DNA from 4 places in the Streptomyces sp. 17_S59 genome. Region 2 is predicted to be linked to each of the others. Evidence: riboswitches for the same ligand, from Rfam matches in the RefSeq annotation. Region 2 holds a riboswitch; each other region holds the start of a gene.
What was found. A riboswitch is a leader RNA that binds a small molecule or an ion and turns the genes downstream of it on or off. The one in region 2 is predicted to bind cobalamin.
Positions count from the first base shown of each region.

Region 1 (7,615 bases), 3.3 Mb from region 2:
CAGCTGCCGGACCACGCAGGCGTGCGGGTGGGAGACGTCCGGCACGACCGGCCCCACGACGGCGTGCAGGCCGCGGCCGGCGAGCCCGTAGGTGCCGGGCCGCAGCGCGGCGGGGGTGCGGGTGAGCGTGACCGTGCCGGGTCCGGCGTCGTGCAGCGTCATCCTGGGCTCGCCGGGCGGCGGGCGGCCGGGCCCGGCCTTGAGCGCGGCGTCCCCGGCGTACCGCCCGGCCGCCACCGCGGCCGCCCCGGCACCGATCAGAGTGGCGGCGGCCGTGGCCGCCGCTCCGCGCAGGCCCATCCCTTCCAGTCTGGGCTCGGGCGGCGCGGGCGGCCACCGGGCGCGGGGCGGAGCGCGGCGGGGCGGTCAGCCGCGCTGTCCGTAGCCCCGGTACTTGTCGGAGACCTCGGCCAGCAGCCCGGGCGTGAGCAGGGCGGGGGTGTGGCCGGGCACGGCGGAGGCGGTGAGCCAGACCCGGCACATCCACTCCAGCTGGGCGGTGCGGTCGTAGGCCTGGTCGAGGGTGGCGCCGTAGGTGAGGGTGCCGTGGTTGCGCAGCAGGCAGCCGGTGCGGCCGTCGAGGGCGCGGAGCATGTGGGCGGCCAGCTCCTCGCTGCCGTAGAGGGCGTAGGGGGCGACCCGGACCGGGCCGCCGAGGGCGGCGGCCATGTAGTGGATCAGCGGCACCTCGGTGACCAAGGTGGACACGGCGGTGGCGTGCACGGCGTGGGTGTGCACGATCGCCGCGGCGTCGGTGGCCCGGTAGACGGCGAGGTGCATGGGGAGTTCGCTGGTGGGGACCAGCTCGCCGAGGACCTGGCGGCCCTCCAGGTCGACGCCGACCGCGTCCTCGGGTCCGAGCCGGTCGTAGGGGACTCCGGTGGGAGTGACAAGGATTACGTCGCCGACCCTGGCGGAGACGTTCCCGGAGGTTCCGACGACGAGTCCGTCGGCGGTGGTGCGGCGGGCCGTGGCGACCACGTCCGCCCAGGCCCGGCCCAGGTCTCCGGGGCTTCCGTCCCGGTTCCCGCCCTCCCCCGTGCGGCCCGTCCACCCGGTCGCCGGGGTGTACTCGGGAGCGTTCATCGTTGCTGCCTCCGGTTCGTGTCATGGACCGGCTTCGGTCCAGTTCACCTTCCGTTCACCCTGAGTCCCTACGGTCGCCGCGTACTGACCATCGGACTGATTGCCTGGGTGAATGGAAAACATCACGCTTCTCATCGGGATCGTGATCGTCACGGCCTTGGTGTTCGACTTTACGAACGGCTTCCACGACACGGCCAACGCCATGGCCACCACCATCTCCACCGGGGCACTCAAGCCCAAGACCGCGGTGGCGATGTCTGCGGTTCTCAACCTCGTCGGCGCGTTCCTCTCCGTGGAGGTCGCCAAGACGATCTCCGGTGGCATCATCGATGAAAGTGCCGGCATCAGACCAGAGGTGATCTTCGCCGGGCTCGTCGGCGCGATCGTCTGGAACCTGCTGACCTGGCTGGCGGGCCTGCCCTCCAGCTCCTCGCACGCCCTCTTCGGCGGTCTGATCGGCGCCACCGTCGCGTCCGTCGGCTTCGACGCGGTCAATGCCGACAAGGTCGTCATGAAGGTCCTCATCCCCGCGGTCGCCGCCCCGATCGTGGCGGGCGTCGCCGCCTGGGCCGCCACCCGGATCACCTTCCGGCTCTCCCGCAACCGCGACGAGCAGGAGACCGCCAAGGGCTACCGCGCCGGCCAGATCGCCTCGGCCGCCCTGGTCTCCCTGGCCCACGGCACCAACGACGCCCAGAAGACCATGGGCGTGATCACCCTCGCCCTGGTCACCGGCGGCGTCGTCGCCCCGCACTCCGACCCGCCGCTGTGGGTCGTCGTCTCCGCGGGCATGGCCATCGCGCTCGGTACGTACCTGGGCGGCTGGCGCATCATCCAGACGCTCGGCAAGGGCCTCGCCGACATCAAGCCGGCCCAGGGCTTCGCCGCCCAGACCGGCGCCGCGACGGTGATCCTCGCCTCCTCGCACATCGGCTTCGCGCTCTCCACCACCCAGGTCTGCTCCGGCTCGATCATGGGTGCCGGCCTGGGCCGCAAGGGCGGCGTGGTGCGCTGGTCCACCGCCGGCCGCATGGTCGCCGCGTGGGGCCTGACCCTCCCGGCCGCGGGCCTCGTCGCCGCCGGCGCCGCGCTCCTGGCCGACCAGGGCGACTGGGGCGTCGCCGCGGTCGCCGTCCTCGGCCTGGCGGTCAGCGGCGGCATCTGGCTGGCCTCCCGCCGCAAGCCGGTCACCCAGGACAACGTCAACGACCTCAACACGCCGCAGGGCCTCCCCGAGGAGCCCGCCGGCGTGGTCACGGCCGCTCTGCAGGCCGTCGCCCCGCCGCCGGCCGGCGGCCTGACCCCGGCACCGGCCGCCCCGGCCGCCCCCGCCGCCGCGACGACCGGCTGACGCCGGGCAACGGAGGAAGAACCACCATGCACATCGACTGGGCAGCACTCGGCCAGGTCTTCGGCGTGAGCCTCGTGGTCACCGTCGGCCTCGTGGGCGTCTTCACGCTCGGCATCGTCGGCACGTCCCGCAAGCCGGGAGCCGCGGCCGCGGCGGGTGCCGATGCCGCGACCGACGCGGGCGGCACGACCGCCCTGGCACGCACCGGCGCCTACGCGTGCTTCGCGCTGTGCGCGGCCGCGGTGGGGTACGGGATCTATCTGATCGTCGGCTGACGCGATCCGCACATACGGAGGGGCGGGACCGGGGTTTCCCCGGTCCCGCCCCTCCGCCGTTTACGCCGATCGCGCGTTCACTATCTTTGCCCGGCAGGGTTGTGATCGCGTTTGACGGACAGATGGGAACCTTGAGTGCAATTGGAGTCGGTCGGCGTCCGGTACACACGCCGAGGGCCGCGCGTACTGGACGGCGTCACCCTCGATCTGGCTCCCGGTACGGTCACCGCGGTGGTCGGTGGCAACGGATCGGGAAAGTCCACTCTGCTCAAGGTGGCCGCCGGCCTGACGAGGCCCAGTTCCGGCGCTGTGCACGGGCGCCCGGACAGGATCGGCTATGTGCCCGAGCGGCTTCCGGCGAACATGCGGCTCACCGCACGCTCGTACCTCCTGCACATGGGGCGGATTCAAGGACTCCGGACCGCGGATGCCGCTCGTCGCGGCTGTGAACTGCTCGACCGGCTGGCCATCGAAGGGGACATCGACGCGCCCATCAGCACGCTGTCCAAGGGGAACGCCCAGAAAGTCGCTCTCGCTCAGGCCGTGCTCGGCGGCCCGCGGCTGCTGATACTCGACGAGCCGTGGTCCGGCCTCGATGCCCGTACCCATCGAGTCCTCGTGGACTTCCTCGCGGAGTGGCGTGCCGCGGGAGTGGTCGTTCTCCTCACCGAGCACCGGCCGGGCACGGTCGCCGCGAGCGCGGATGCGGTCTACGGGCTGCACCGAGGTCGCCTCACCCGGCAAGCCATCGGTGAGACGGCACCCGAAGGGTTCGCGGTCACGCTGGGCATGATGCCCGGCGCGGGCGTGGACCGGTCGCGCGTGACGGAGGCGCTGCGCGCGCTGCCGGGCGTCCGGTTCGTGGGCGAGAAGGAGCGGCGCATATGTCTTGAGGTCGGCGCCGACCGGTCCGACGCGGTCCTCGCGGAGGTCTTGAGACAGGGGTACACCGTTTTCGAGGTCCGCCCGGGTCCGTTGACGGGGCCGTTCACGGGTCCGTTCACGGATCCGTCGGCCGAGCCTGCCGGAGGCCGCCGATGATGACGATCGCCCGCTATGCCCTGGCGGACTACCTCCGGTCCCAGCGGTTCCTGCCCCAACTGGTGGCCTACTTCGGGTTTCTGGCGGTCCTCTACGCCGTCCAGGGCTCGGTCCTGCCGGGTTACGGGGCCTCCGCTGCCGCGCTGCTGCCGGTCGGTGTGTGGCTCACCCTCAGCCTCCACAACACCGAGGACCCGCTCCAGGCCACCGTCACCCTGGTCAACGCCGGCAGCCGCCGACGAGTCCTGCTCGGCAAGACCTGCGCCGCCCTGGCCGGTGTGCTCGCTCTCAGCGGCGCCGCCCTGATCTGGCCGATGGTCTCCAGTGGCCGCCTGCACACGCCCGCCGACCTGGCCACCGGCTTTACGGCCCACCTGATTTGCGGTCTCACCGGCATCGCCCTGGGCACCTGCTGCGCACGCCCGGTCATCGAACGACAGGGCTACGCCTTCGCCACAGCGCTCGTGCTGAGCCTGATCGCCTTGGTCGGCCGCCCGGTCACTCCCGCCAACCAGACGATCCGCCTGTTGAGCTCGGCGCCGCCGCGCCCGCCGGCCGGCGAACTCCTGCTCCTGGTGGCCTGGGCCTCGGTCCTGCCGGCGGCCGCGGTCCTGCTGTCGTCGTGGGTGGCGCAACGCCGCCGGTAGACCTGCCGGACGATACGGTCACCACGGCGGCGGGGCCCGGGTCAGGGCGAGTTGACGCCCCTTCCCGCCCCGTGGTGGACTTCCCGAGCCAAACGGCGACAGCAGAGGAAGCCGGTGCGAATCCGGCGCGGTCCCGCCACTGTCACCGGGGAGTGTCCCCCCAATCGATGGCCACGGCGCGAGCCGGAAGGCCGGGGGCGGCGCGGATCCGGGAGCCAGGAGACTCTGGTCGCCGGTCACGTCGAGCCAGGGCGCGGACCCTGAGTGAGGACACCGCTTCGCCATGCCCGGCCGCGATCGCTACTCCTTCGCGTACGGCGCCGCCCTGGGCTTCGCCTGCGACCTGCTCCTCGGCGACCCCCGTCGTGGGCACCCCGTGGCCGCGTTCGGGCGGGCCGCGCAGGCCGTCGAGCGGCGGCTGTGGCGCGACCACCGCGGTTACGGCTCCCTGCACGCCCTGGTCTGCGCGGGCGGCGCGGTCGCGGGGGCCGGGCTGCTGGCCCGTGCCGCGCGCCGCCACCGCGCGGCCGAGATCGCGCTGACCGCCGCCGCCACCTGGGCCGTCCTGGGCGGCACGTCCCTGGGCCGGGAGGCCCGGGCCATCGGCGGGGCGCTGGCCGCCGGGGACCTGGAGGTCGCCCGGGAGCGGCTGCCGCATCTGTGCGGCCGCGATCCGCAGGCGCTGGACGCGCAGCAGATCGCCCGGGCCGTGGTGGAGTCCGTGGCCGAGAACACCTCCGACGCCGTCGTGGGCGCTCTGGTCTGGGGCGCCCTGGCGGGCCTGCCCGGTCTGGTGGGTTTCCGGGCGGTCAACACCCTGGATGCCATGGTCGGCCACAAGTCGCCCCGCCACCGGCGGTTCGGCTGGGCCTCCGCCCGCCTCGACGACGTCGTCGGCTGGCCCGGCGCCCGGCTGACCGCCGCCCTCACGATCCTCGCCGGCCCCGATCCGCGCGGCGCCCTGCGCGTGGCCCGGCGCGACGCCTCCCGCCACCCCAGCCCCAACGCCGGTCCGGTCGAGGCCGCCTTCGCCGGGGCCCTGGGCGTACGTCTCGGCGGCACCCTCGCCTACGCCGGCCGCGTCGAGCACCGGCCCGTCCTGGGCGGGGAGAACCGTCCCGTGCGGACGGCCGACATCGAGCGCGCGGTCCGGCTCTCGCGCCGGGTGTCGCTGCTGGCCCTGGGGACGGCGGTGGCGGCCCGCACGGTGGGCAGCCTGTTCAGAAAGGCGGGGAGGAATCGGTGACAGCCGACAGGAGCGGGCGTACGGGCTCACCGGGTGGGGGCCTGCTGGTGGCCGGGACCACCTCGGACGCGGGCAAGAGCGTGGTGACCGCCGGGATCTGCCGCTGGCTGGTCCGCAAGGGCGTCAAGGTCGCGCCGTTCAAGGCGCAGAACATGTCGCTCAACTCGTATGTGACGCGCGACGGCGCGGAGATAGGGCGCGCGCAGGCGATGCAGGCGGCCGCCGCCCGCGTCGAGCCGAGCGCGCTCATGAACCCGGTGCTGCTCAAGCCCGGGAGCGACCGCAGCAGCCAGGTCGTGCTCATGGGCAAGCCGGTGGGCGAGCTGAGCGCCCGCGGCTACCACTCGGGGCGGCAGGAGCAGCTGTTCGGCACGGTGACGGACTGTCTGGCCGAGCTGCGGCGGACGCACGACGCCGTGATCTGTGAGGGGGCGGGCAGCCCCGCCGAGATCAATCTGCGCCGCTCCGACATCGTCAACATGGGCATAGCGCGGGCCGCGCGGCTGCCCGTGGTCGTGGTCGGCGACATCGACCGGGGCGGCGTCTTCGCGTCCTTCTTCGGCACGACGGCGCTGCTTTCGCGCGAGGACCAGGAGCTGATAGCGGGTTATCTGGTCAACAAGTTCCGGGGCGACGTGTCGCTGCTGGAGCCCGGCTTGGAGATGCTGCGCGGCCTGACGGGCCGGCGGACTTTCGGCGTGCTGCCGTTCGCCCACGGCCTGGGCATCGACGAGGAGGACGGCCTGTGCGTCTCCCTGCGGGGCGCGGTCCGCGAGTCGGTGGTGGCCCCGCCGCACGGCGCGGACGTCCTGCGGGTGGCCGTGTGCGCGGTGCCGCTGATGTCCAACTTCACGGATGTCGACGCGCTGGCGGCCGAGCCGGGCGTGGTCGTGCGCTTCGTGGACCGGCCGGAGGAGCTGGCCGACGCGGACCTGGTCGTGGTGCCGGGCACCCGCGGGACGGTGCGGGCGCTGGCGTGGCTGCGGGAGCGCGGGCTGGCGGAGGCGCTGCGGCGCAGGGCGGCCGAGGGTCGCCCGGTGCTGGGCATCTGCGGCGGCTTCCAGCTGCTGGGTGAACGGATCGACGACGAGGTCGAGTCGAGGGCGGGCACGGTCGAGGGCCTGGGCCTGCTGCCGGTGCGCGTGCGGTTCGCGGTGGAGAAGACCCTGGCCCGGCCGGTCGGCGAGGCGCTGGGTGAGCCGGTGGAGGGGTACGAGATCCACCACGGCGTCGCCGAAGTCCTGGACGGCGAGCCCTTCCTGGACGGCTGCCGGGTGGGTTCGGTGTGGGGCACGCACTGGCACGGCTCGCTGGAGAGCGACGGCTTCCGGCGGGCGTTCCTGCGGCGGGTCGCGCAGGCGGCGGGAAGAGCATTCGTCCCGGCACCGGACACGAGCTTCGGGGCGTTGCGGGAGGAGCAGCTGGACCGGCTGGGGGACCTCGTCGAGGAGCACGCCGATACGGACGCGCTGCTGCGGCTGATCGAGGACGGGGTGCCGACGGGCGTCCCGTTCATTCCGCCGGGGGCGCCGTGAGGATGAGTACCCCCGCGTGTGCGGGCACGACAGCAAGGACTCGACCAAGTGGTCGCCGAGCAGCGGAACATCCCCGCGGAAGCGGGGCCGACGGCCACACCGTCACAGATAGCCCGGCCGCTGAAGCGCCTGCCCGAACCGATTACCTCGAAAGGGGTACCAGCTGATGTCCTCGGCCACCTACCCGTTCACCGCGATCGTCGGGATGGACGACATGCGGCTGGGCCTCCTGCTCAACGCGATCTCACCATCGATAGGCGGAGTTCTCGTACGGGGTGAGAAAGGGACCGCCAAATCCACTGCGGTGCGCGCGCTTTCGGCTCTGCTTCCCGAGATCGACGTCGTCGCGGGCTGCCGTTTCTCCTGCGATCCGGCGACGCCCGACCCGACGTGCCCGGACGCACCGCACACGAGCGGCGCGGGTGAGACCCGTC
Region 1 is NZ_JBXOWD010000001.1:1,432,792-1,440,406, forward strand. Features, by position in the region: gene AC1Z4A_RS06145 (alpha/beta hydrolase) at 1-300, opposite strand, end outside; gene AC1Z4A_RS06150 (class II aldolase/adducin family protein) at 367-1,086, opposite strand; gene AC1Z4A_RS06155 (anion permease) at 1,199-2,437, shown strand; gene AC1Z4A_RS06160 (hypothetical protein) at 2,464-2,712, shown strand; gene AC1Z4A_RS06165 (ATP-binding cassette domain-containing protein) at 2,848-3,753, shown strand; gene AC1Z4A_RS06170 (hypothetical protein) at 3,750-4,400, shown strand; cobalamin riboswitch at 4,506-4,625, shown strand; gene AC1Z4A_RS06175 (cobalamin biosynthesis protein) at 4,684-5,646, shown strand; gene AC1Z4A_RS06180 (cobyric acid synthase) at 5,643-7,181, shown strand; gene AC1Z4A_RS06185 (putative cobaltochelatase) at 7,348-7,615, shown strand, end outside.
Region 1: another riboswitch for cobalamin. It lies ahead of AC1Z4A_RS06175 (cobalamin biosynthesis protein); the one in region 2 lies ahead of AC1Z4A_RS21570 (ribonucleoside-diphosphate reductase subunit alpha).

Region 2 (7,615 bases):
CGTGCGGCTCTCCCCGGAGGGCGAGGCCGAGGTCGTCTGGGGCCGCAGACTGGACCCGGCGCGGATCGAGGTGCTCTCCATCCCGCTGCCGTCCTCCGGCCGCCGCTGGGGCGAGGTCGTGCTGCACGACGGCGTCCCGCACGGCGAGCGCGTCACCGCCGCGGGGCCCTCCTACCCCGTCTTCGACGAGATCGAGCTGTGGGCGCCCTCGCCCGTGCCCACCTGGGTGGTCCTCCTGGAGGCCGCCACAGAGGCCGACCGGGACGCCCTGGAGCGGCTCGCCGCGGACGCGGGCTTCGCCGCCGAGGACTGGTCCTCGTCCGTGCGCCTGCTGTGCCGCACCTGCTCGGAGAGCCGGATGCCCAGCGACGAGGGCGACGGCGAGCACCTGGACCCGCACGACCACAGCGAGCCCGGCCACCCCGGCCCGCTGGGCCACCGCACCGCGGGCTCCGGCTCCCTGTGGGTGCCCGAGCGCGAGTGCGGCATCGCGGCGCCCGTCGGCCTGGTGCGCGGCCTGCTGGACGGCTGGGTCGCGGACAGCCCGGACACCCGGGAATGGCGGGATCTCGAAGAGGTCTGCTGAGGGGGCGCCGCGCTCCCCGTACCCTGTATGAACCTGTAGATAGCGTTTTCGGGTTGTGAGAGAGGCATACGGCGGACATGGCGCAGCAAGACACTGAGCAGTCGGCGAACGACGTGGTGAGCGAGTTCATCGTGGACACCGAGGACTGCGAGGAGCGCGAGCAGGCCCACCGGGAGCGCGGCACCTCCCGTCCCATCACCGTCGTCGGCAACCCGGTCCTGCACAAGGAGTGCAAGGACGTCACCGAGTTCGGCGACGAGCTGGCGCAGCTGATCGACGACATGTTCGCCAGCCAGCGCACCGCCGAGGGCGTCGGCCTGGCCGCCAACCAGATCGGCGTCGACCTCAAGGTCTTCGTCTACGACTGCATGGACGACGAGGGCGTGCGCCACGTGGGCGCCGTCTGCAACCCGGTCCTGGACGAGCTCCCGGCCGACCGCCGCGTCCTCGACGACTCCAACGAGGGCTGCCTGTCGGTGCCGACCGCGTACGCGTCCCTGGCGCGCCCGGACTACGCCGTGGTGCGCGGCCAGGACATGCACGGCAACGCGATCGCCGTCGAGGGCACGGGCTACTTCGCCCGCTGCCTCCAGCACGAGACGGACCACCTGTACGGCTACCTGTACATCGACCGCCTGTCGAAGCGGGACCGCAAGGACGCGCTGAAGCAGATGGCGGAGGGCACCCCGCGCTACCCGGTCGTCGCCAACGACTGATCAACGCATGACATGAGGAAGGGCCCGTACGGATCGCTCCGTACGGGCCCTTCCTCATGTGCCTACCGTGTGACTAGAAGTCCTCGTCGAAGCCGACGGTGCCCTCGACCGCCACCTGGTACGCGGACGCGCGGCGCTCGAAGAAGTTGGTCAGCTCCTGGACGTTCTGCAGCTCCATGAAGGAGAACGGGTTCTCCGAGCCGAACACCGGGGCGATGCCCAGGCGCTGCAGGCGCTGGTCGGCGACGCACTGCAGGTACTCGCGCATGGAGTCGGTGTTCATGCCCGGCAGGCCGTCACCGCACAGGTCGCGGGCGAACTGCAGCTCGGCCTCGACGGCCTCCTTCAGCATGTCCGTGACCTGCTGCTGCAGCTCGTCGTCGAAGAGGTCCGGCTCCTCCTCGCGGACGGTGTCCACGACGGAGAACGCGAAGTCCATGTGCATGGACTCGTCCCGGAACACCCAGTTGGTGCCGGTCGCCAGGCCGTGCAGCAGGCCGCGGCTGCGGAACCAGTACACGTAGGCGAAGGCGCCGTAGAAGAACAGGCCCTCGATGCACGCGGCGAAGCAGATCAGGTTGAGCAGGAAGCGACGGCGGTCGGCCTTCGTCTGCAGGCTCTCCAGCTTCTCGACCTCGTTGATCCACTTGAAGCAGAACTGCGCCTTGTCGCGGATGGAGGGGATGTTCTCGACGGCCGCGAAGGCCGCCGCGCGCTCCTCCGGGTCGGGCAGGTAGGTGTCGAGCAGCGTCAGATAGAACTGGACGTGCACGGCCTCCTCGAACAGCTGCCGCGACAGGTAGAGGCGCGCCTCGGGCGAGTTGATGTGCTTGTACAGGGTCAGCACGAGGTTGTTCGCCACGATCGAGTCACCGGTGGCGAAGAAGGCCACCAGGCGGCCGATCATGTGCTGCTCACCCGGGGAGAGCTTCGCCAGGTCGGCGACGTCCGAGTGGAGGTCGACCTCCTCGACGGTCCAGGTGTTCTTGATCGCGTCGCGGTAGCGGTCGTAGAAGTCCGGGTACCGCATGGGGCGCAGGGTCAGCTCGAAGCCGGGGTCGAGCAGGTTCTTCTGGCGTTCGGCGGACATTACTGGCAGGCCTCGCAGGACTCGGGGTTCTCAAGGGAGCAGGCGATGGCGTCCGCGTCGGGCGCGGCCTGCTGCACCGGAATGGTGGCGGGGGCGGCGGCACCGCCGGACGCGGCGCGGGCGATCCGGGTGGCCGGGCGGGAGCGCAGGTAGTACGTCGTCTTGATGCCCTGCTTCCAGGCGTACGCGTACATCGAGCTGAGCTTGCCGATGGTCGGCGAGGCCATGAACAGGTTGAGCGACTGGCTCTGGTCCAGGTACGGCGTACGGGCCGCGGCCATGTCGATCAGGGCGCGCTGCGGGATCTCCCAGGCGGTGCGGTACAGGTCGCGCACGTCCTGCGGGATCCACTTCATGTCCTGGATCGAGCCGTTGGCCTCGGTCATGGCCTCGCGGGTGGCGCGGTCCCACACGCCGAGCTTCTTGAGGTCGTCCACCAGGTAGGTGTTGACCTGCAGGAACTCACCCGAGAGCGTCTCGCGCTTGAACAGGTTGGAGACCTGCGGCTCGATGCACTCGTACACGCCCGCGATGGAGGCGATGGTCGCCGTCGGGGCGATGGCGAGCAGCAGCGAGTTGCGCATGCCGACCTCGGCGATGCGGGCGCGCAGCGCCTCCCAGCGGTCCTCCCAGGCGGCGACGGCGTTGGGGTAGTGGTCCGGGTGCAGCACGCCGCGGGCGGTGCGGGTCGCGGACCAGGCCGGGTGCGGGCCGTGCCGCTCGGCGAGGTCGGCGGAGGCCTCGTACGCCGCGAGCATGATCCGCTCGGAGATCTTGGTGGACAGCTCCTTCGCCTCGGCCGAGTCGAAGGGCAGGCGCAGGCGGAAGAAGACGTCCTGCAGACCCATCAGGCCCAGGCCCACCGGGCGCCAGCGGCTGTTGGAGCTGCCGGCCTGCTCGGTCGGGTAGAAGTTGATGTCCACGACGCGGTCGAGGAAGGTGACGGCCGTACGGACCGTACGGTCGAGCTTCTCCCAGTCCAGCTCGCCGTCGGCACCGAGGTGCTGCGCGAGGTTGACCGAGCCCAGGTTGCAGACCGCGGTCTCGCCGTCGTCGGTGACCTCGAGGATCTCGGTGCAGAGGTTCGAGGAGTGGACGACCGCGCCCTTCTCGGCCGTCTGGTTGGCGGTGCGGTTGGCGGCGTCCTTGAAGGTCATCCAGCCGTTGCCGGTCTGCGCGAGGGTGCGCATCATCCGGGCGTACAGCACCCGCGCCGGGATGGTCTTGACGGCCTTGCCCTCGGCCTCGTACGTGCGGTACGCGGCGTCGAACTCGTCGCCGTAGAGGTCGACCAGGTCCGGGGTGTCGGCCGGGGAGAAGAGCGACCAGTCCGCGTCCGTCTCGACACGGCGCATGAACTCGTCCGGGATCCAGTGCGCGATGTTGAGGTTGTGGGTGCGGCGGGCCTCCTCACCGGTGTTGTCGCGGAGCTCCAGGAACTCCTCGATGTCGGCGTGCCAGGTCTCCAGGTAGACACAGGCGGCGCCCTTGCGGCGGCCGCCCTGGTTCACGGCGGCGACGGAGGCGTCGAGGGTGCGCAGGAACGGCACGATGCCGTTGGAGTGACCGTTGGTGCCCCGGATCAGCGAGCCGCGCGAGCGGATGCGCGAGTACGACAGCCCGATGCCGCCCGCGTGCTTCGACAGACGCGCCACCTGGTGGTAGCGGTCGTAGATCGAGTCCAGCTCGTCCAGCGGGGAGTCCAGCAGGTAGCAGGACGACATCTGCGGGTGACGGGTGCCGGAGTTGAAGAGCGTGGGGGAGGAGGGCAGGTACGAGAGGGTGCTCGTCAGCCGGTACAGCTCCGCGACGTCCTCCAGGGCCCGCTCCGAGTGGTCCTCGGCGAGGCCGCAGGCGACGCGCAGCAGGAAGTGCTGCGGGGTCTCGATCACGTCGCGGTGGATCGGGTGGCGCAGCAGGTAGCGGCTGTGCAGGGTGCGCAGGCCGAAGTAGCCGAAGCGGTCGTCGGCGCCGTCGATCAGGGCCTGGTCGACCAGGGCGTCGAGGCGCTCGGCGTGGGTGGCCACGAACGCGGCGGTCTCGTCCGCGATGAGGCCCTCGCGGTGGCCGACGGCGACCGAGGCGGAGAAGGACGTCGCACCCTGGCCGGCCGCCTCCTCGGCGATGGCGCGGGTGAGCAGACGGGCGGCGAGCTTGGAGTACTCGGGCTCCTCGGCGATCAGGCCGGCGGCCGCCTCGGTGGCGAGGGAGCGCAGCTCCGCCTCGTCCGCAGCCGCGCTGCGGCCGCGCAGGGCGGCGGCGGCGACCTTGCCCGGGTCGGTGGCGGGCAGATCGGCGGTGAGGTCGGTCAGGGCGCGCAGCAGCGCGGTCCCGGGGCCGTCGGTCGCTTCCGTGTTCGCTGAGACGGGACCTGAGAATGGATCCGCGGGCGCGATGGTCACGGTGGGGCTCTCCCTCGCTCGGTCGGGTGGGCCGCTCGGGAGTGCTCGACGGTCGCATACGGGCATGCCTGTCTCCTGGGTGTGCCAGGGCATGCCTCGTAGGCGTCCGCCGGCCCAACCCGCGAGGCCCGGACGAATTCAACGCCCATGGCCGAGCCGGGGCAGGCTCGGGTGGTGGGCGCGCTGTCCGCAGGTCGTCGGACTTCAGGTGCACTGGGTATATGCGCACACATACACCGTTGCGGGACAGTTCCGGATTTCCACCGGATTCCCCTGCGACGACAGCGGAGACGAGCATACATCTAGTGCTGGGCTCCGGAGGCACCCCCACATGTTGTGTCGGGCCGTCATGAAGCGGTTGCGGAATGTGCTATCGGGGTGCTGCGGTGGGGTGTTGGGGGCGGCGCGCCGCGGGGCCTGGGAGGGGGCGTGAGGGGCCCTGGGAGGGGGGCTCGGGCGACGGGTCCGGGAGGGGTGTCCCGGGGCCGCGAGGAGGTCGCTGCGGCGTTCTCCCGACGCCTCCGTGATCGGCCCGGGGAGCGCCGAACGCCGGACGGACTGGATCATTCCAGCCTGTCCGGCGTTCCGGGACGAACGGTATTTGTCTGACGACATTTCTCTGGACGAAGCCCCCGGCTCGGGGAGCGGGTGCGGGCTGCGCCCCTCAGTGCGCCGCGGGCGCCCCCGCCGTGGCCGGGGGAAGCTCCGGCTCGACGCCCGGGTCGCCCGCGTCGGCCGTGTAGTCCGACGGCTTCGTCTGGTCCACGCCGTCCGGCGCGCCCACCGCCTTGAGGACAAAAGTCATGATCACGACTACGAGGACATTGAACACAAAAGCCGTAAGTCCGATGTAGCCCTTCTCCCCGATCAGCGGGATCACGTTCGTGTTGCCGAAGTGGTCCTGCGTCGCGCTCGGCGTCTCGTACGCCCGCCATGTGCCGTACGCCATGCCCGCCACCCAGCCGGCCAGCAGCGCCCAGCGGTGGAACCAGCGGGTGAAGAGGCCGCCGACCAGGGCAGGGACGGTCTGGAGGATCCAGATGCCGCCGAGCAGCTGGAAGTTGATGGCGACCGTTTTGTCCATGGTGAGGACGAAGGCCAGCGCGCCCACCTTCACCAGCAGCGACGCCAGCTTGGAGACCTTCGCCTCGTGCTCCGGCGAGGCGTCCGGCCTGATGAAGTCCTTGTAGATGTTGCGCGTGAAGAGATTCGCCGCTGCAATCGACATGATCGCCGCCGGGACCAGCGCCCCGATGCCGATCGCGGCGAAGGCCACGCCCGTGAACCAGTCGGGGAACATGTCCTCGAACAGCTGGGGGATCGCCAGCTGGCCGTTCTTGACCTTCACCCCGGCCGCGATGGCCATGAACCCCAGCATCGCCAGGAGCCCCAGCATCAGGGAGTACAGCGGCAGGATGGTGGTGTTGCGCCGGATGACGTTGCGGCCCTTGCTGGAGAGGACGGCCGTCACCGAGTGCGGATAGAGGAAGAGCGCCATCGCCGAGCCGAGCGCGAGCGACGCGTACGCCCACTGCGCCTGCGGGCCGGTGGCCAGGGAGCCGCGGGGCTTGCCGGTGGCGGGGTTCTTGGCGGAGAGGGCCTCGCCCGCCTTCGCGAAGATGTGGTCGAAGCCGCCGAGCCTGATCGGGATGTAGATGATCGCCACGATGATGACGATGTAGATCAGGGCGTCCTTCACGAATGCGATCAGTGCGGGGGCGCGCAGGCCGGACGAGTAGGTGTAGGCCGCGAGCACGCCGAAGGCGATGAGCAGGGGCAGGTCCTTCACGAACCAGTTCGCGTCCGCCCCGCCGCCGACGCCCATCACATCGAGCACCGCCTGGATGCCGACCAATTGCAGCGCTATGTACGGCATGGTCGCGAGGATGCCGGTCAGCGCGAGCGCGAGCGACAGCCCCCGGGAGCCGAAGCGGCCCCGGACGAAGTCGGACGAGGTGACGTACCCGTGCCGGTGGGACACCGACCACAGGCGGGGCAGGAAGGTGAAGACCAGCGGGTAGCACAGGATCGTGTACGGCACGGCGAAGAAGCCGGCCGCACCGCCCGCGTAGATGGCCGCCGGCACGGCCACGAAGGTGTACGCGGTGTAGAGGTCGCCGCCGAGCAGGAACCAGGTCACCCAAGTGCCGAAGGAACGGCCGCCCAGCCCCCACTCGTCGAGGCTGTCAATGTTTTCTGCGGTCCCGGCCCGCCGCCACTTCGCAGCCATGAAGCCCATGACCGTGACGGCGAGGAAGAAGAAGATGAAGACGGCGAGAGCCACGCCGTTGACGCCGTCCTTCACCGCTGCTCACCACCCCTGCGCAGACGCTCGTGCCGTCGCACGATCAGGTAGGCCACGACCGTGAGCAGCGTCGATATGACGACCCACAGCATCTGGTACCAGTAGAAGAAGGGGATGCCGATCAAGGACGGCGTGAGCCGGGCGTAGGAGCCGACCCACAGCATCGCCACGAACGGTATGGCCAGGCATACGCCCGCGACGACCAGGGGCACGGTCACCACCGGTTTGCGGCTGGACTCGGGTGTTTGCTCGGGTGGTTCCGACATGCGGTGGCTCCGTCCCTGCGCGATCACTTGCGTAATGCGCAGGAAATCTAGGGGAGGGAGCCTCCGGACGTCACCCCCCATCCGCATATCGGAATGGCAACGCTGGTGCGGCGACGGCGGGAAGGAACACCACGAAGCACCCGGGCATCCTGGCTCACAGCGCGGAGGGAGCGGCGCTCTGCTTCCGGACCTTCTGCCGTGAGGGATTCGCGGAACTCGGTCCCCATGAACACCCCGACGTGACAATGGA
Region 2 is NZ_JBXOWD010000001.1:4,733,012-4,740,626, forward strand. Features, by position in the region: gene AC1Z4A_RS21555 (tetratricopeptide repeat protein) at 1-586, shown strand, start outside; gene def (peptide deformylase) at 664-1,302, shown strand; gene AC1Z4A_RS21565 (ribonucleotide-diphosphate reductase subunit beta) at 1,376-2,392, opposite strand; gene AC1Z4A_RS21570 (ribonucleoside-diphosphate reductase subunit alpha) at 2,392-4,794, opposite strand; cobalamin riboswitch at 4,966-5,105, opposite strand; gene mctP (monocarboxylate uptake permease MctP) at 5,459-7,099, opposite strand; gene AC1Z4A_RS21580 (DUF3311 domain-containing protein) at 7,096-7,365, opposite strand; gene AC1Z4A_RS21585 (aspartate/glutamate racemase family protein) at 7,611-7,615, shown strand, end outside.

Region 3 (7,615 bases), 2.4 Mb from region 2:
TGCAGGCGTGGCTGGTGCCGGAGGGCGGCGGGGGCCGGTGACGCCTCGTGGGAGACGGGCAGGCCCTCGTGCCACCCAACCGGCGTGCGTCTTCGCAGACTTGGCAGAACGTGCCCGGAAGATTCGCAACACTTGGCATGGAGCCACACTTGATGGCACTCAGTGCCACTGCCAGAGTCGTCGTGCGGCCCGCAGGCCCGGATTCCTCCGCTTCCGCTCACCACCGATGGCACTGCGGGCCGCACTCCGGGGGAAATTCCCTGCCCTTCACATGCCCGGCAGGAGCCCCGGACCCCCGACCACTGCTCCCACACCGATCCCAGGAGACAGTCATGGCACAGGCAGCGACGGGCAACCGGACGACCGCCGAGGACCTCGCCCGGCGGTGGGCGACCGACCCCCGCTGGCAGGGCATCGAGCGGACGTACAGCGCGGACGATGTGATCCGGCTGTCCGGCAGCGTCCGCGAGGAGCACACCCTTGCCCGCCGCGGGGCCGAGCGCCTGTGGCGGCAGCTGCACGAGCGCGACTACATCCACGCCCTCGGCGCGCTCACGGGCGGGCAGGCGGTGCAGATGGTCAAGGCCGGCCTCCAGGCGATCTACCTGTCCGGCTGGCAGGTCGCCGCCGACGCCAACCAGGCCGGGCACACCTACCCCGACCAGAGCCTCTATCCCGCCAACTCGGTGCCGCAGGTCGTGCGTCGCATCAACAACGCGCTGCTGCGGGCCGACCAGATCGCCACCGCCGAGGGCGCGGGTGACACCACCGACTGGCTGGCACCCATTGTCGCGGACGCCGAGGCGGGCTTCGGCGGCCCGCTCAACGCCTTCGAGCTGACCAAGGCGATGATCGCCGCGGGTGCGGCCGGCATCCACTACGAGGACCAGCTCGCCTCCGAGAAGAAGTGCGGCCACCTCGGCGGCAAGGTCCTCGTCCCCACCTCCCAGCACATCCGCACCCTCAACGCCGCCCGCCTCGCCGCCGACATCGCCGACGTGCCCACCCTCGTCGTCGCCCGTACGGACGCCCTGGCCGCCAACCTGCTGACCAGCGACGTGGACGAGACCGACGCGCAGTTCTGCACCGGGGAGCGCACGGCGGAGGGCTTCTACCAGGTGCGCAACGGCATGGCGCCCGTGATCGCCCGCGGCCTGGCCTACGCCCCGTACGCCGACCTCATCTGGGTGGAGACCGGCACCCCCGACCTGGCCCAGGCCCGCGAGTTCGCCGAGGCGCTCCACCACCGGTACCCCGGCAAGATGCTGGCCTACAACTGCTCGCCCTCCTTCAACTGGAAGGCCGCGCTGGACGACGACCAGATAGCCAAGTTCCAGCGGGAACTGGGCGCCATGGGCTACCGCTTCCAGTTCATCACCCTCGCCGGCTTCCACTCCCTCAACCACGGCATGTTCGACCTCGCCCGCGGCTACGCCGAGCACGGCATGACCGCCTACGTCGACCTCCAGGAGCGCGAGTTCGCCGCCCAGCAGCACGGCTTCACCGCCGTCAAGCACCAGCGGGAGGTCGGCACGGGCTACTTCGACCTCGTCTCCACCGCCGTCAACCCGGCCTCCTCGACCACCGCGCTGACCGGCTCCACCGAGGAGGAGCAGTTCCACTAGGAGCGCCCGCCCGCCTGGTTCACGTCCCTACGGAGGGCATCCGGCGTTCTTCACCACTGACGCCTACGCCCACCACCTCGTCCGGCAACGGCTTGGGGCCTGAGAGCCCGGCATGCCCTCAACCTGGGGGACGCAGCCGGTTCGCCACGGCGGGGCCGGACCGTCGTGGCGAACCGGGGCCGCCCGTGACGTGACTCGCGAAGGAGAGTTCCGTGCCCTGGCAGCCCAGTGCCCCGGACCCCGGGTCCCCCTGTCCGCCCCCGTCCGCTCACTGCGTCCTCCTCAAGCCCGGCGAGCTGTTCCTCGCAGCCCCGCCCGGGGTGAGCACCCGGGCGCACGTCCCCGACCTGGAACGGGTGGAGCAGCGCATCGGGATGGACGAGGTCGTCGAGGGGCTGCTGAGTGCTGCCCAGTGCCTCCGCCCCGGCGAGGACCTGTGTGACGCGGGTATGTGACCGACATATGAACAACCCTGTTCGAGAACGGGATTCTCCCTCTAGGGTGGCCGGTGCAGCCGGTTCGCCCCGTCCGCCAGGCGGGATGCGTCGCAAGAGGGAACCCGGTGGGAATCCGGGACTGCCCCGCAGCGGTGAGCGGGAACGACCGCCGTCATACGCACTGGGCCCGGGCGGGTCCGGGAAGCGACGGCCAGTAGGTGTCTGCCCCGGCAGACGTGCCCGCGAGTCCGAAGACCTGCCGCTGCCCGCGTGCGAGCGTTCGCGCGCGGCAATCCCGGTGACCTCGAGGGCGGGTCGGCGTACACGGCGGACGGGCACGCACGACGGTGGTGTCCCGGCCGGCCCGTCGTCCCTTCGCGCCCTCCTCGTGCACCGGGGTTCCGGAAGAAACTCGCGAAGGAGAGTTCCGTGACCAGCAAGTCCGCAGCCGCGGCAGCACGCGCCACCGTGCACGGCTACCCCCGCCAGGGCCAGGGCCGAGAGCTGAAGAAGGCGATCGAGGGCTACTGGAAGGGCCGCGTCACCGCCGACGCCCTCCGGGAGACGGCCGCCGCACTGCGCCGCACCAACTGGCGGCAGCTCGCCGACGCAGGCATCCACGAGGTGCCCACCGGCGACTTCTCGTACTACGACCACGTCCTGGACACCAGCGTCATGGTCGGCGCGATCCCCGCCCGGCACCGCGCGGCCGTCGAAGCCGACGCCCTGGACGGCTACTTCGCCATGGCCCGCGGCACCCAGGACGCGGCGCCGCTGGAGATGACCAAGTGGTTCGACACCAACTACCACTACCTGGTCCCGGAACTCGGCCCCGACACCGTCTTCACCACCGACTCCACCAAGCAGGTCGCCGAACTCGGGGAAGCCCTCGCCCTCGGCCTGGCCGCCCGCCCCGTCCTCGTCGGCCCGGTCACCTACCTCCTGCTGGCCAAGCCCGCGCCCGGCGTCGCCCCCGGCTTCGAGCCGCTGACCCTCCTCGACCGGCTCCTGCCCGTCTACGCGGAGGTGCTGGCCGACCTGCGGGCCGCCGGGGCCGAATGGGTCCAGCTCGACGAGCCCGCGCTGGTCCAGGACCGCACCCCGGCCGAGCTGAACGCCGCCGCCCGCGCCTACCGCGAGCTGGGCACCCTCGACGACCGCCCGAAACTGCTGGTCGCCTCCTACTTCGACCGCCTCGGCGAGGCCCTGCCCGTCCTGGCCAAGGCCCCCGTCGACGGCCTCGCCCTCGACTTCACCCGCTCCGCGGCCGCCAACCTCGACGACCTCGCGGCCGTCGGCGGGCTGCCCGGCAAGCGCCTGGTGGCCGGCGTGGTCAACGGGCGCAACGTGTGGATCAACGACTTCGAGAAGTCGCTGGCCACCCTGGGCACCCTCCTCGGCCTCGCCGACCGGGTCGACGTCGCCGCCTCCTGCTCCCTGCTGCACGTCCCCCTGGACGCCACGGCCGAGCGCGAGATCGACGGACAGATCGCCCGCTGGCTCTCCTTCGCCCGCCAGAAGGCCCACGAGGCCGTCACCCTCGCCAAGGGGCTCGCGCACGGCACCGGTGCCATCGCCGCCGAACTCGCCGCCAACCGCGCCGACCTCGCCTCCCGCGCGGGCTCGGCCATCACCCGGGACCCGGCGGTACGCGCCCGCACCTCCGCCGTCACCGACGCCGACGCACACCGCTCCCGGCCCTACGCCGAGCGCGCGGCGGCCCAGCGCGCCCACCTGGGGCTCCCGCCGCTGCCCACCACCACGATCGGCTCCTTCCCCCAGACGACCGAGCTGCGCACGGCGCGCGCCGACCTGCGCGCCGGACGCATCGGCACCCAGGCCTACGAGAAGCGCATCGAGGCGGAGATCGGCGAGGTCATCGCCTTCCAGGAGAAGACCGGCATCGACGTGCTGGTGCACGGCGAGCCCGAGCGCAACGACATGGTGCAGTACTTCGCCGAGCAGCTCGCCGGCTACCTGGCCACCCGGCACGGCTGGGTCCAGTCCTACGGCACCCGCTACGTCCGCCCGCCGATCCTCGCCGGCGACATCTCCCGCCCCGAGCCGATGACGGTCCGCTGGACCCGCTACGCCCAGTCGCTCACCGAGCGCCCGGTCAAGGGCATGCTCACCGGGCCCGTCACCATGCTCGCCTGGTCCTTCGTCCGCGACGACCAGCCGCTCGCCGATACCGCCCGGCAGGTGGCCCTCGCCCTGCGCGACGAGGTGAACGACCTGGAGGCCGCCGGGACACCGGTGATCCAGGTGGACGAGCCCGCCCTGCGCGAGACCCTCCCGCTGCGTGCCGCCGACCACGCGGCGTACCTCGCCTGGGCCACCGAGTCCTTCCGGCTCGCCACGAGCGGCGTCCGGCCGGACACCCAGATCCACACCCACATGTGCTACGCCGAGTTCGGCGACATCCTGACGGCCATCGACGACATCGACGCCGACGTCATCAGCCTGGAAGCCGCCCGCTCGCACATGCAGGTCACCGGCGAGCTGGCCACCGCCGGATACCCGCGCGAGGTCGGCCCCGGCGTCTACGACATCCACTCCCCGCGCGTCCCCACTGCCGCCGAGGCGGCGGACCTGCTGAGGAAGAGCCTGGCCGCGATCCCCGCCGACCGCTTGTGGGTCAACCCCGACTGCGGCCTGAAGACCCGCGGCTGGCCCGAGGTCCGCGCCTCCCTGGAGAACCTGGTGGCGGCGGCCCGTGCGGTGCGGAAGGAGCTGGACGGCACGGCCTCCTGACGCGTGGGCCCGGACCGGCGCTCCGGCGCCGGTCCGGGCCCCGGTCTGCGCCCGTGGCGCGGCAGCCGCCGAGGATGCACGCTGGAAGCGGAGGTCAGGCCAACACCGGAGGTGGTCTCCGGATGGATGTGAGCGCTGCGTCGGTGATCGCGGAGGTCTCCGACCACCCCCTCAGCAATCACGCCGTGCGCTGGGCGGCGGACGAGGCGGCCCTCCGGGGCATGCCCCTGCGGCTGGTGCACGTCCAGGCGGGGCCGGTGAGCACAGCCCCCGGCACGGCGCCCGGAAGCCGGGCCCACTCCTGGGCCACGCACCTCCACGCCCGGGGAGAAACCCTGCTGCGCGAAGCGCGCGACGAAGCCCTGCGCTGCCACCGGGAGCTGGACGTACGCACGGAACTGGCCTCCGGACGGCCGGCACGCGTGCTGCGCGAAGCGGCCGGGGCCGCGAGCCTCGTCGTGCTGGGCACGCCGCGGTATGCCGGAGCGTCCTCGTTGTTCGCTCCCCGGGACGAGGCCGACGCCTTGATCGGCCACGTTCCCTGCCCGGTCGTGCTCGTGCGGGAGCCTCCCTCCGGCGTGCCGGCCGATGCCCCGGTGGTGGTGGAAGCGGACGGCTCGCCATCGGCGGGCGCCGCCGTCGACCTGGCCTTCGAGGAGGCGTCCCTGCGCGGCATCGGCCTCGTCGCGATCGAGGTGCGCAAGCCCCGGGACGCGGGACGGAGCGACGTCCTGGAGGAAGCCCGGGTGGATATGGCGGAGTTGCTGGCGGGACGCCGCGACCGGTACCCGGGCGTCGAGGTCCGTCAGGAAGTGCTCACCGGCGATTCCGCGGCGATGCTCGCCTCGGCGGCCCGCCGCGCACGCTGCCTGGTGGTCGGCTCGCACAAGCGGGGCAGAGTGACGGACGCGCTGCTCGGATCGGCCATCGGCACCCTGATCCACGGCACGGACTGCCCCTTGCTCGTCGCACCGGCAGTGACGACAATCCATCGCCCACAAGGATGAATGCAGCAAATCCACCATCGGATAGTCGGTCAATACCGCTTTCATGGACCCGTCGCCGAGAAGCCGTACGAGTCCCGGGAGGACCGGTTGGACCGCCGTACGTTCCAGAGCCGGCTGTTTTCGCTGGGCAGCCTGACCGCTGCCGGGGCGCTGTTCGGAGCGCCGGGGAGAGCGGCGGCGGCCGGGCCGGGGCGGAGAGGAGCGGGGGCGCCGCCCCGGCGGTCGGTGGTGGAGTACGGGCTGCCGTTCGCCGAGGAGACGCACGAGATCGTCAAAATGCCGGGCAGGCCGGTGGTGTTGGTGTCCCAGATGTCCAACAGCCGTCTGGTGAAACTGACCCTGGACCCGCGCACCGAGCAGGTGACGGGTGCCGGGGCGTTCGCGCTGGGGCCGTCGGACGCGATGCTGCACGGGCTGGCGGTCTCGTCGCGCCATCCCGGGCGGATCTGGGCCACACACGAGGGCGGGAACCGGCTGTTGCTGGTGGACCCGCGGGCGGACACGCCGGATGCGGCGCCGCGCATCGAGCGGGAGATCGGCATTCCGGGCGGTGGCCGAGGGCCGCACTACGTCAATGAGTACGGCGACGTGCTGTGGGTGACGCTGAAGGGGAGCGACCAGGTCCTGGCGCTGGACCACACGCGTCCGGCGCGCCACCGGCTCTTCGCGGCGAGGCCCCATCCCATCTTCGCCGCACGCCACCCGGCGAGCGGCGACTTCTACGTCAGCCAGGACGGCGCGAGTTCGCTGCTGCGGATCGACCCGCAGAGCGGGCGTACGTCGCAGATCCCGGTCCCGGCGGAGCAGGGCAGTACGCCGGTCGGGCTGGTGAGCGGTCCGGGCGGGGTCTGGGTGGTGCTCCTCGGCTCGGCGGAGGCGGGCACCGGCACGTTCGGCCGGATCGACGGGGACGGACGGATCGTCTGGCACCGGCTGCGCAGCCCGCAGGGACGTTCGGCGTGGCTGCTGCACCTGGCCTTCGACCCGCCGGGCGCGGCGCGCGGGCGGGAGCACGGCCTGTGGCTGCTGGGGTCGTCGATCGTCTCCGACGCCGCGCAGGACCTGATCATCCGGGTGCGGTTCGACGCGTCGTGGACGCGGATCGTCGGGGAGAAGTACGCGGCGCTGCCGACGCAGCGGTGCAAGGCGCACCGCCTGCTGCCGCTGGAGAACAGCGTGCTGGCCACCGAGCTGACGACGGCCACGGTGGCGCAGCTGGGTAATTGATGCTGTTCAGCAGCGCTCAAGGCGGTGCCGGAGGCCGCCTGAGCCGTCCGGCACTCACCCTCGCCCCGGCGGGATCAGTCGGTGTGACGGAGCGCCAGTGCGGCCCGCTTCACCGCGGAGGCCACGGCCTCCGTCGCCTTCGCATTGAAGACGCTGGGGATGATGTAGTTCGCGTTGAGCTCGTCCTCGGCGACGACGTCGGCGAGGGCGCGGGCGGCGGCGAGCATCATGTCGGTGTTCACGGTGCGGGACTGGGCGTCGAGCAGGCCGCGGAAGACGCCGGGGAAGACCAGCACGTTGTTGATCTGGTTCGGGAAGTCCGAGCGGCCGGTGGCCACCACCGCGGCGGTCTGGCGGGCGATGGCCGGGTCGACCTCGGGGTCGGGGTTGGCCAGCGCGAAGACGATCGCGTCCCCCGCCATGGCGGCCACGTCGTCGCCGTCGAGGACGTTGGGGGCCGAGACGCCGATGAAGACGTCCGCCCCGCGCACGGCCTCCTTGAGCGTGCCGGTGATGCCCTCGGGGTTGGTGTTGTCCGCGATCCACCGCAGCGCCGACTCCGGGC
Region 3 is NZ_JBXOWD010000001.1:7,131,066-7,138,680, forward strand. Features, by position in the region: gene AC1Z4A_RS32035 (cation-translocating P-type ATPase) at 1-41, shown strand, start outside; gene aceA (isocitrate lyase) at 333-1,625, shown strand; gene AC1Z4A_RS32045 (hypothetical protein) at 1,838-2,080, shown strand; cobalamin riboswitch at 2,178-2,320, shown strand; gene metE (5-methyltetrahydropteroyltriglutamate--homocysteine S-methyltransferase) at 2,492-4,816, shown strand; gene AC1Z4A_RS32055 (universal stress protein) at 4,939-5,823, shown strand; gene AC1Z4A_RS32060 (NHL repeat-containing protein) at 5,911-7,050, shown strand; gene AC1Z4A_RS32065 (NAD-dependent malic enzyme) at 7,125-7,615, opposite strand, start outside.
Region 3: another riboswitch for cobalamin. It lies ahead of metE (5-methyltetrahydropteroyltriglutamate--homocysteine S-methyltransferase); the one in region 2 lies ahead of AC1Z4A_RS21570 (ribonucleoside-diphosphate reductase subunit alpha).

Region 4 (7,615 bases), 1.6 Mb from region 2:
GGTGGCGGCGGGGCTGGTCGGCGTGCGGTGGTGGCGGCGGGTGCGGCGGCGCCGCGCGCGCAGCTGACACCCCCTCTCCCCTCCCCCGGCGGGACGGTGTTTCCCCGCGAGGATGCGAGGCTTGCGGGATGCAGCAGCAGACACCCCCCGCCCGTGTGCTCGTGGTCGACGACGACCCCACCGTCGCCGAGGTCGTGGCCGGCTATCTCGGCCGGGCGGGCTTCACCGTCGACCGGGCCGCCGACGGTCCCGCCGCGCTGGACCGGGCCACGGCCGCGCGGCCCGATCTCGTCGTCCTCGACCTGATGCTGCCCGGCATGGACGGCCTGGAGGTCTGCCGCAGGCTGCGCGAGCACGGTCCGGTGCCGGTCGTCATGCTCACCGCGCGCGGCGACGAGGAGGACCGCATCCTGGGCCTGGAGGTCGGCGCCGACGACTACGTCACCAAGCCCTTCTCGCCCCGGGAGCTGGTGCTGCGCGTGGCGGCCGTGCTGCGCCGCGCCCGCGCGGCCGGGGCGGCCGGTCCGGGGGCGGCGCCCCCGCTGCGGGCCGCCGGCCTGACCCTGGATCCGGCGTCCCGGCGCGCCACCAGGGACGGCACCGAACTGGCCCTTACCGTGCGCGAGTTCGACCTGCTGGCGTTCCTGCTGCGGCACCCCGGGCGGGCCTGCGGGCGCGAGGAACTGATGCGCGAGGTGTGGGGCTGGGAATTCGGGGACGTGTCCACCGTCACGGTGCACGTGCGGCGGCTGCGGGCCAAGGTCGAGGACGACCCGGCCCGGCCCAGCCTGATCCGGACGGTGTGGGGCGTCGGCTACCGCTTCGACCCGCCCGCGGCGGACGGAGCAGGGACGGACGGAACGGGGCCGGACGGCCGTGCGTGACGTGCTGCTGATCGCCTGCTACGCCCTGCTCGGCGCCGTGGCGGCCGGGCTGCTGGGGGCCGTTGCCCTGCGGGTGCTGCGCCGCCGGTCGGTCGCGGTGTCCCTGGCCGTGGTGGCCGTGGTGTCGGTGACCGCGATGCTGGCCGGGACGCTGGCCGTGGCCCGGGCCATGTTCCTCTCCGCGCACGACCTGACCGTCGTCACGACGGTGTGCGCGATGGCCGCCGTGGTCTCGCTCGCGACGGCGCTGCTGCTCGGCCGCTGGGTGGTGGCCCGCAGCAACGCCCTGACGCGCGCCGCCCGTTCCTTCGGCGAGGACGGCACGTTCGCGGCCCCCGGCGGCGGGGCCACGGCCGAACTCGACGCGCTCTCCCGCGAGCTGGCCGCGACCGGGGCCCGGCTCGCCGAGTCCCGGGAGCGCGAACGTGCCCTCGACGCCTCGCGCCGCGAGCTGGTCGCCTGGATCTCGCACGACCTGCGCACCCCGCTGGCCGGGCTGCGGGCGATGTCCGAGGCACTGGAGGACGGCGTGGCCGAGGACCCCGCGCGCTACCTCCGCCGCATCCGCACCGAAGTGGACCGTATCGACTCCATGGTCGGCGACCTGTTCGAGCTGTCCCGCATCCACGCGGGGGCGCTGCCGCTGAACCCGGCCCGGATCTCGGCGTACGACCTGGTGGACGACGCCCTGGCCGGGGTCGGCCCGCTGGCCCGCGAGCGCGGCGTCCGGCTGACGGGCGACGGCGTCGACGCGGTACCGGTCGAGGCGGACGGCGGGGAGATGACGCGAGTGCTGGGCAATCTGCTGGTCAACGCGGTGCGCCGGACGCCGGCCGACGGGACGGTGACGGTGGCCGCGCGGCAGGAGGAGGACACGGTCGTCCTCTCCGTCACGGACGGCTGCGGCGGCATCCCGGAGGAGGACCTTCCGCGGGTGTTCGACACGGGGTGGCGGGGGTCGGAGGCGCGGACGCGGACGGGGGGTGCGGGGTTGGGGCTGGCGATTGTGCGCGGGATCGTGGAGGCGCATGGGGGTGCGGTGTCGGTGCGGAACGTTGGGGGCGGGTGCCGCTTCGAGGTGGTGCTGCCGCTGGAGTTTTCCCCGATCCCGCCCTTTCCCGAACCAGGGGGCAATTTCAGCCCCTCCGGCGTTTGAGGAGCGGGGGTCCGGGGGCGGAGCCCCCGCCCTGCGGCGGAGCCGCATATCGGAAGCTGCGGGAAGGGGCGGGGTGGGGGAAAGACCCCCCACCCAAAGGGTGGTCACCCCCCAACCCGCTGACGTGATCACGCGTCGTGCGCCACGATGCACCCACCCCTCCGGCCGCGCGGAGCGGGAACCGCCGAAGCGAACGGGATGGCCCATGCCCGACGACGACACCGCCGACCCACTGCGCAGGATCGCCGCAACGATCGACCGGGAGCGGGACCCCTCGTCGCGTACGTGCCTCACCTGCGGCGGCCCGTCCCCCGTCGTCGTCAGCGAGGAGTCCGCGGGCAACAAGCTCCCCGTCATCAGCGTGCGCAAGGAGTGCGCGACCCGCGGCTGCGCCCGGCCCTAACGCACGGCCCTAGCGGCGGGCAGAGGCACGCACCGCCCAGCGGTCCTCGACCTTGGCGATGCGCCAGTAGGCGAGCGCGGCCGCCCACACCACCACGAACAGCCCGACGATGACGAACCCGACGTTGTCGAGGTCGAGTCCGGCGATCCAGCCGGTCACCGGATCCGTCAGGTCCATCTTCTCGTGCAGGACCCCGACCAGCTCGATCGTGCCGATGAGGAAGGCCACGGCGATGGACAGGCCGGTGATGGTGAGGTTGTAGTAGACCTTGCGGACGGGGTTGGAGAACGCCCACTGGTAGGCGAAGTTCATGAACGTGCCGTCGAGCGTGTCGAACAGGCTCATTCCGGCGGCGAACAGCAGCGGCAGGCACAGGACCGCGTACCAGGGCAGGCCGGCCGCGGCCCCGCTGCCCGCCATCACCATCAGCGTGACCTCGGTCGCGGTGTCGAAGCCGAGGCCGAAGAGGAAGCCGAGCGGGTACATCTGCCCGGGCCGGGAGACGGACCGGGTGAGCCGGCCGAGGATGCGGTTCATGAAGCCCCGCGAGTCCAGGTGCTCCTCCAGCTCCGCCTCGTCGAAGCGGCCCTGGCGCATCGCGCGGAAGACCCGCAGAATGCCAGCGAGGGCGACGAGGTTGAGGGCGGCGATGAGGTAGAGGAAGCCGCCGGAGACGGTGGTGCCGACCACGCCGAGGGTCTGGTGGGTGGTGGACTCCTCGTCCATCAGCGTCCCGGCCAGCCGGGTGCCGCCGGCCACCAGCAGCGTCAGGAGGACGACGACGCTGGAGTGCCCGAGGGCGAACCAGAAGCCGACCGACACCGGGCGCTTGCCGTCGGCCATCAGCTTGCGGGTGGTGTTGTCGATCGCGGCGATGTGGTCGGCGTCGAAGGCGTGCCGCATGCCGAGGGTGTAGGCCGTGACGCCGAGGCCGACACCGAAGACCTTGGAGTCGACGGTGTAGTGGTGGGGGACGACGAGCAGGAAGAGCACGCCGAAGGCGACGACGTGCAGGGCGGCTACGACGGCCAGCAGGCCGGCGGTCCGTATCGTGTCCTGGCGCTGCCAGCGGAAGGCGGGCAGCGCGGAGGGCTCAGTTCCGGCAGAACTGCCGGTGGTGGGGGTGGGGGTGGGCAGGGTCATTCGGGGTCACGCTCCAGCACCTCGTGGATGTTCTGTGAGATGCCGTGGCCGGTCTCCTGGCTTACGGGTACACACGCGACCGTCCCGCCTTCCCGGCAGCCGGACGGCGCCAGTGGCTCCGCGCGCCCGTGGGTGGGGCACGCGGCCGGGACGGTAACTCCCCGGTCACAGTGGCGAGGGCCGCTCCGGAATAGGACCACGAGGGTCCGCACCGGTCTTCCCGATCACCACGGCCGGGCCACCTTAACGTCCCGGCCCGCCGCCGGGGGAAAAGAGTGGCAAGTGCCACTTCTTCGCAGGAAGCCGTCCGTGCACGTCAGGAGGGGCCGGTCGGGGCGCCGAGGCGCTCGCCGCCGAAGCCGCGCTCGCCGTCGGACGCCTCCCGCCACCACCGCTCCAGGGCGGCCTGGTCCATGGTGTGCCAGTCGGGCGTCGCCAGGACCTGCGCCCGGCCGAGCCGGCGCGCGAGCCGGACCAGGGCCCGGCCGCTCGGGGTGCGTTCGGCGTCGTACGCCTGCACCGCCTCCGCCCAGGTGCCGGCGGACCGCAGGACGCGTTCCAGGACCGTGGCGTCCTGCAGCGCCTTGGCGGCGCCGCTGCCGGTGTGGGGGCGGGCCACGGCGGCCGCGTCCCCGGCGAGCACGATGCGGCCCTCGCCGTAGTGCGGCACGGCCAGGTCGTACAGGGGCTGGACGGCGGCCGTGGACCGGGGCGTGCAGGCGACGAAGTCCCGCCAGTAGGGCGGGAAGCAGCGTTCGGTCACGGCGGCCCGGTGGGCCAGCAGGTCGTCGGTGACCCTGCCCGGCGGCAGGCTCGTCGGGTCGCGGAGGGCCGCTGCGGTGCCGGGCGGCGCGGAGGTGTACAGCACCCAGTTGGCGGAGACGCCCGTGCCGCCCGGGCCGGGGATGCGGTAGACGATCATGTGGCCGCCGGGGAAGGCGATGTTCGCGGCCTCGCCCTCGGGCCAGGCGGAGCGCGGCTCCGGCAGCGCCTCGGCGGGCACGGTGCCGCGCCAGGCCGGGTAGCCGGCGTAGGCGGGCGCGGTGGCGCTCGTGGCCGCCCGTACCACCGAGCGGTAGCCGTCCGCGCCGACGACCAGGTCGCAGCGGTCCGTCGTCCCGTCGGCGAGGCACAGCGTGACCCCGTCCGGCTCGGGCAGGACCCGTTCGACGGCCGCGCCCTGGCGGTACTCGACCGACGCGGGGATGCGTGCGCGTAACTCCTGCCACAGAGCGCCCCAGTTGTAGGAGCGGAAGGGGAACGGCACGGCTCCCAGCCGTCGTCCGGCGCGCTCCTCGCCGTCGCGGGTGATCCAGGTGCGCCGGGTGAGGGGCACCCATGGCATGGCGGCGTCGGCATATCCGGCCGCCTCCAGCTCGGCGTAGCGGTCGTTGTGGATCGCGAGGCCGACGCCCCGGTCCTGGAGCGCGCCGGCCGCCCGCTCGTAGACCACGACCTCGTCCGCTCCGGCGCGGGTCGCGGCGAGTGCGGCGGCACAGCCCGCGATGCTGCCGCCCACGACGGCGATGCGTCCTCTGCGTCTTCCGGGCATCTCTCTTCCCTTCTTCCACTGGTTCTCCGGTTCCCAGATCTTGACGGTTCGTCGGGCTCACCACCAGTGTTCGCGACACCGCGCAGGTGATGGACGTGCCGGGCGGGCCGGTGTACGAGTGCAGTGGACGACGAGAGGGGCTGCGCCAATGACAGGCACTGCAGGCAGAGGGCACCGGTCCGGCGGGCCGGGGGCGGCGGACCCGAACGTGGGGTTCGTGCGCCGCATCGGGCTGTTCCAGGCCACCGCCATCAACATGAGCCAGATGTGCGGCATCGGCCCCTTCGTCACCATCCCGCTGATGGTGGCCGCCTTCGGCGGGCCGCAGGCGGTCATCGGCTTCGTCGCGGGGGCGGTCCTGGCGCTGGCCGACGGGCTGATCTGGGCGGAGCTGGGGGCGTCGCTGCCGGGTGCGGGCGGCAGCTATGTGTATCTGCGGCAGGCGTTCCAGTACCGCACGGGGAAGCTGATGCCGTTCCTGTTCGTCTGGACGTCGATGCTGTTCATCCCACTCGCGGTGGCCACCGGGGTGATCGGCTTCGTCCAGTACCTCGGCTATCTGTGGCCGGACATGACGCAGACGCAGGGCGATCTGACGGGGCTGGCCCTCATCGCGCTCGTCATCGCGCTGCTGTGGCGCCGGGTGGAGAACATCGCACGGATCACGGCGGTGCTGTGGGGCGTGATGCTCGCCTCCGTCGCCCTGGTCATCGTCGCGGCCTTCACGCACTTCAGCCCCGACCTGGCCTTCACCTACCCGGCGCACGCCTTCGAGCTGACGTCCAATCAGTTCTGGATCGGCTTCGCCGCGGGCCTGACCATCGGCATCTACGACTACGGTGGCTACAACACCGCCGCCTACATGGGTGCCGAGATCAAGGATCCCGGGCGCACCCTGCCGCGCGCCATCGTCTACTCCATCCTCGGCATCATGGCCATCTACCTGCTGCTCCAGGTCGGCACACTGGGCGTGGTCGACTGGCAGGAGATGCTCGATCCCCGCTCCACGGCCTCCTCCTCCGTCGCCTCCGCCGTGCTGGAGAAGACCTGGGGAAAGGGGGCCGCGGACGTGGTCACGGTGCTGATCCTCGTCACCGCCTTCGCCTCGGTCTTCACCGGTCTCCTCGGCGGCTCGCGCATCCCCTACGACGCCGCCCGGGAGAAGGTCTTCTTCCGCCCGTTCGGCACTCTGCACCCCCGCCACCGCTTCCCGGTGCTGCCCCTGGTCACGATGGGAGTCATTGGCTGCGCAGGCTATCTGATCGGCCGTCATACGGATCTGGCGACGCTCATCCAGCTGCTGACGAGCGTGATGGTGCTCGTGCAGGCGCTGGCCCAGATCGCGGCCGTGACGGTGCTGCGGCGGCGGCAGCCGGGGCTGCGGCGCCCGTACCGCATGTGGCTCTACCCGCTGCCGAGCGTGGTGGCACTGGTCGGCTGGCTGGTGATCTACGGCTATGCGGACAAGAACTCGCCGGGGCGGCACCCCATCGAGTGGTCCCTGGCCTGGGTGGGTGCCGGCTGTGTGGCGTTCGTGCTGTGGGCGGCGTACGAGAAGGTGTGGCCGTTCGGGCCCCGCGAGATCAGCGAGGAGTATCTGCACGGACCGGGCGGCGGCCCGGGAACCGACGATCCCGACGCCGATGCCGACCCCGGCGCCAAGGAGCCCGCTCCCCTCTGAGGGGCGCCGGGCGCGGGCGTCTGACGGGGCGTCCGCGCCCGGTGGCGGCGGCCCGGACTCGGGAGGTCCGGCCGAACGGTGATAAAACGGCACCCATGCCCGTGACCACCGCACCTCCCCCGCCCACGCCCGCCGCCCGGCCGCGCAAGCTGCTGTGGCACCGCCTGATATTCGGGCTCTGGTACCGGCCCGTCGAGGTGCTCGACGAGGCACGGGACCGGAGCGTCTGGGGAGCGGCCGCGTTCCTGTCCCTGCTGTGCGGGGCGCTCGGGACGCTGGCCAAGGACTCCTTCTGGCGGCAGTGGGACGTCGGCCCGCTGCTCGCGCTGGAGGCGATGGCCATCGGCTCGGCGGTGATGCTGCTGGCCAGTCTGCTGCTGGGGGCCGCCACCCACGCCATTGCGCGGCGGCTCGGCGGCAACGGCAGGTTCGCCCCGACGACGAGCCTGTTCGTCGTGCTGTTCTGGGCGAGCGACCTGCCCCGGCTGATGCTGGACACCGTGCTGCCGTCCGACTCGGTCCCGGTGCGGCTGGCGGCCTCGGTGACGGCGGCCTTCGGCTGTGCGCTCGCCACGCTGCTGATCCGGGGGCAGCATCATCTGCCGACCCGCAGGGCGGCCGCGTCGGTGGCCATCCAGATGCTCGCGGCGGTGGTCCTGCTGAAGTTCCCGCCCGGCAGCGCCTGATCCGGAGCCGGGACGGCGAAGGCCCGCTCGGTGCGACGGGGGATGCACACCGAGCGGGCTCGAGGACAGTTCTACCTCATCAAGGATGGGTTATGCATCAAAAGCCCGTT
Region 4 is NZ_JBXOWD010000001.1:6,353,510-6,361,124, reverse strand. Features, by position in the region: gene AC1Z4A_RS28790 (hypothetical protein) at 1-67, shown strand, start outside; gene AC1Z4A_RS28785 (response regulator transcription factor) at 129-884, shown strand; gene AC1Z4A_RS28780 (sensor histidine kinase) at 877-2,040, shown strand; gene AC1Z4A_RS28775 (hypothetical protein) at 2,246-2,443, shown strand; gene nicT (Nickel transporter NicT) at 2,453-3,586, opposite strand; cobalamin riboswitch at 3,616-3,833, opposite strand; gene AC1Z4A_RS28765 (FAD-dependent monooxygenase) at 3,903-5,138, opposite strand; gene AC1Z4A_RS28760 (APC family permease) at 5,287-6,819, shown strand; gene AC1Z4A_RS28755 (YIP1 family protein) at 6,915-7,505, shown strand.
Region 4: another riboswitch for cobalamin. It lies ahead of nicT (Nickel transporter NicT); the one in region 2 lies ahead of AC1Z4A_RS21570 (ribonucleoside-diphosphate reductase subunit alpha).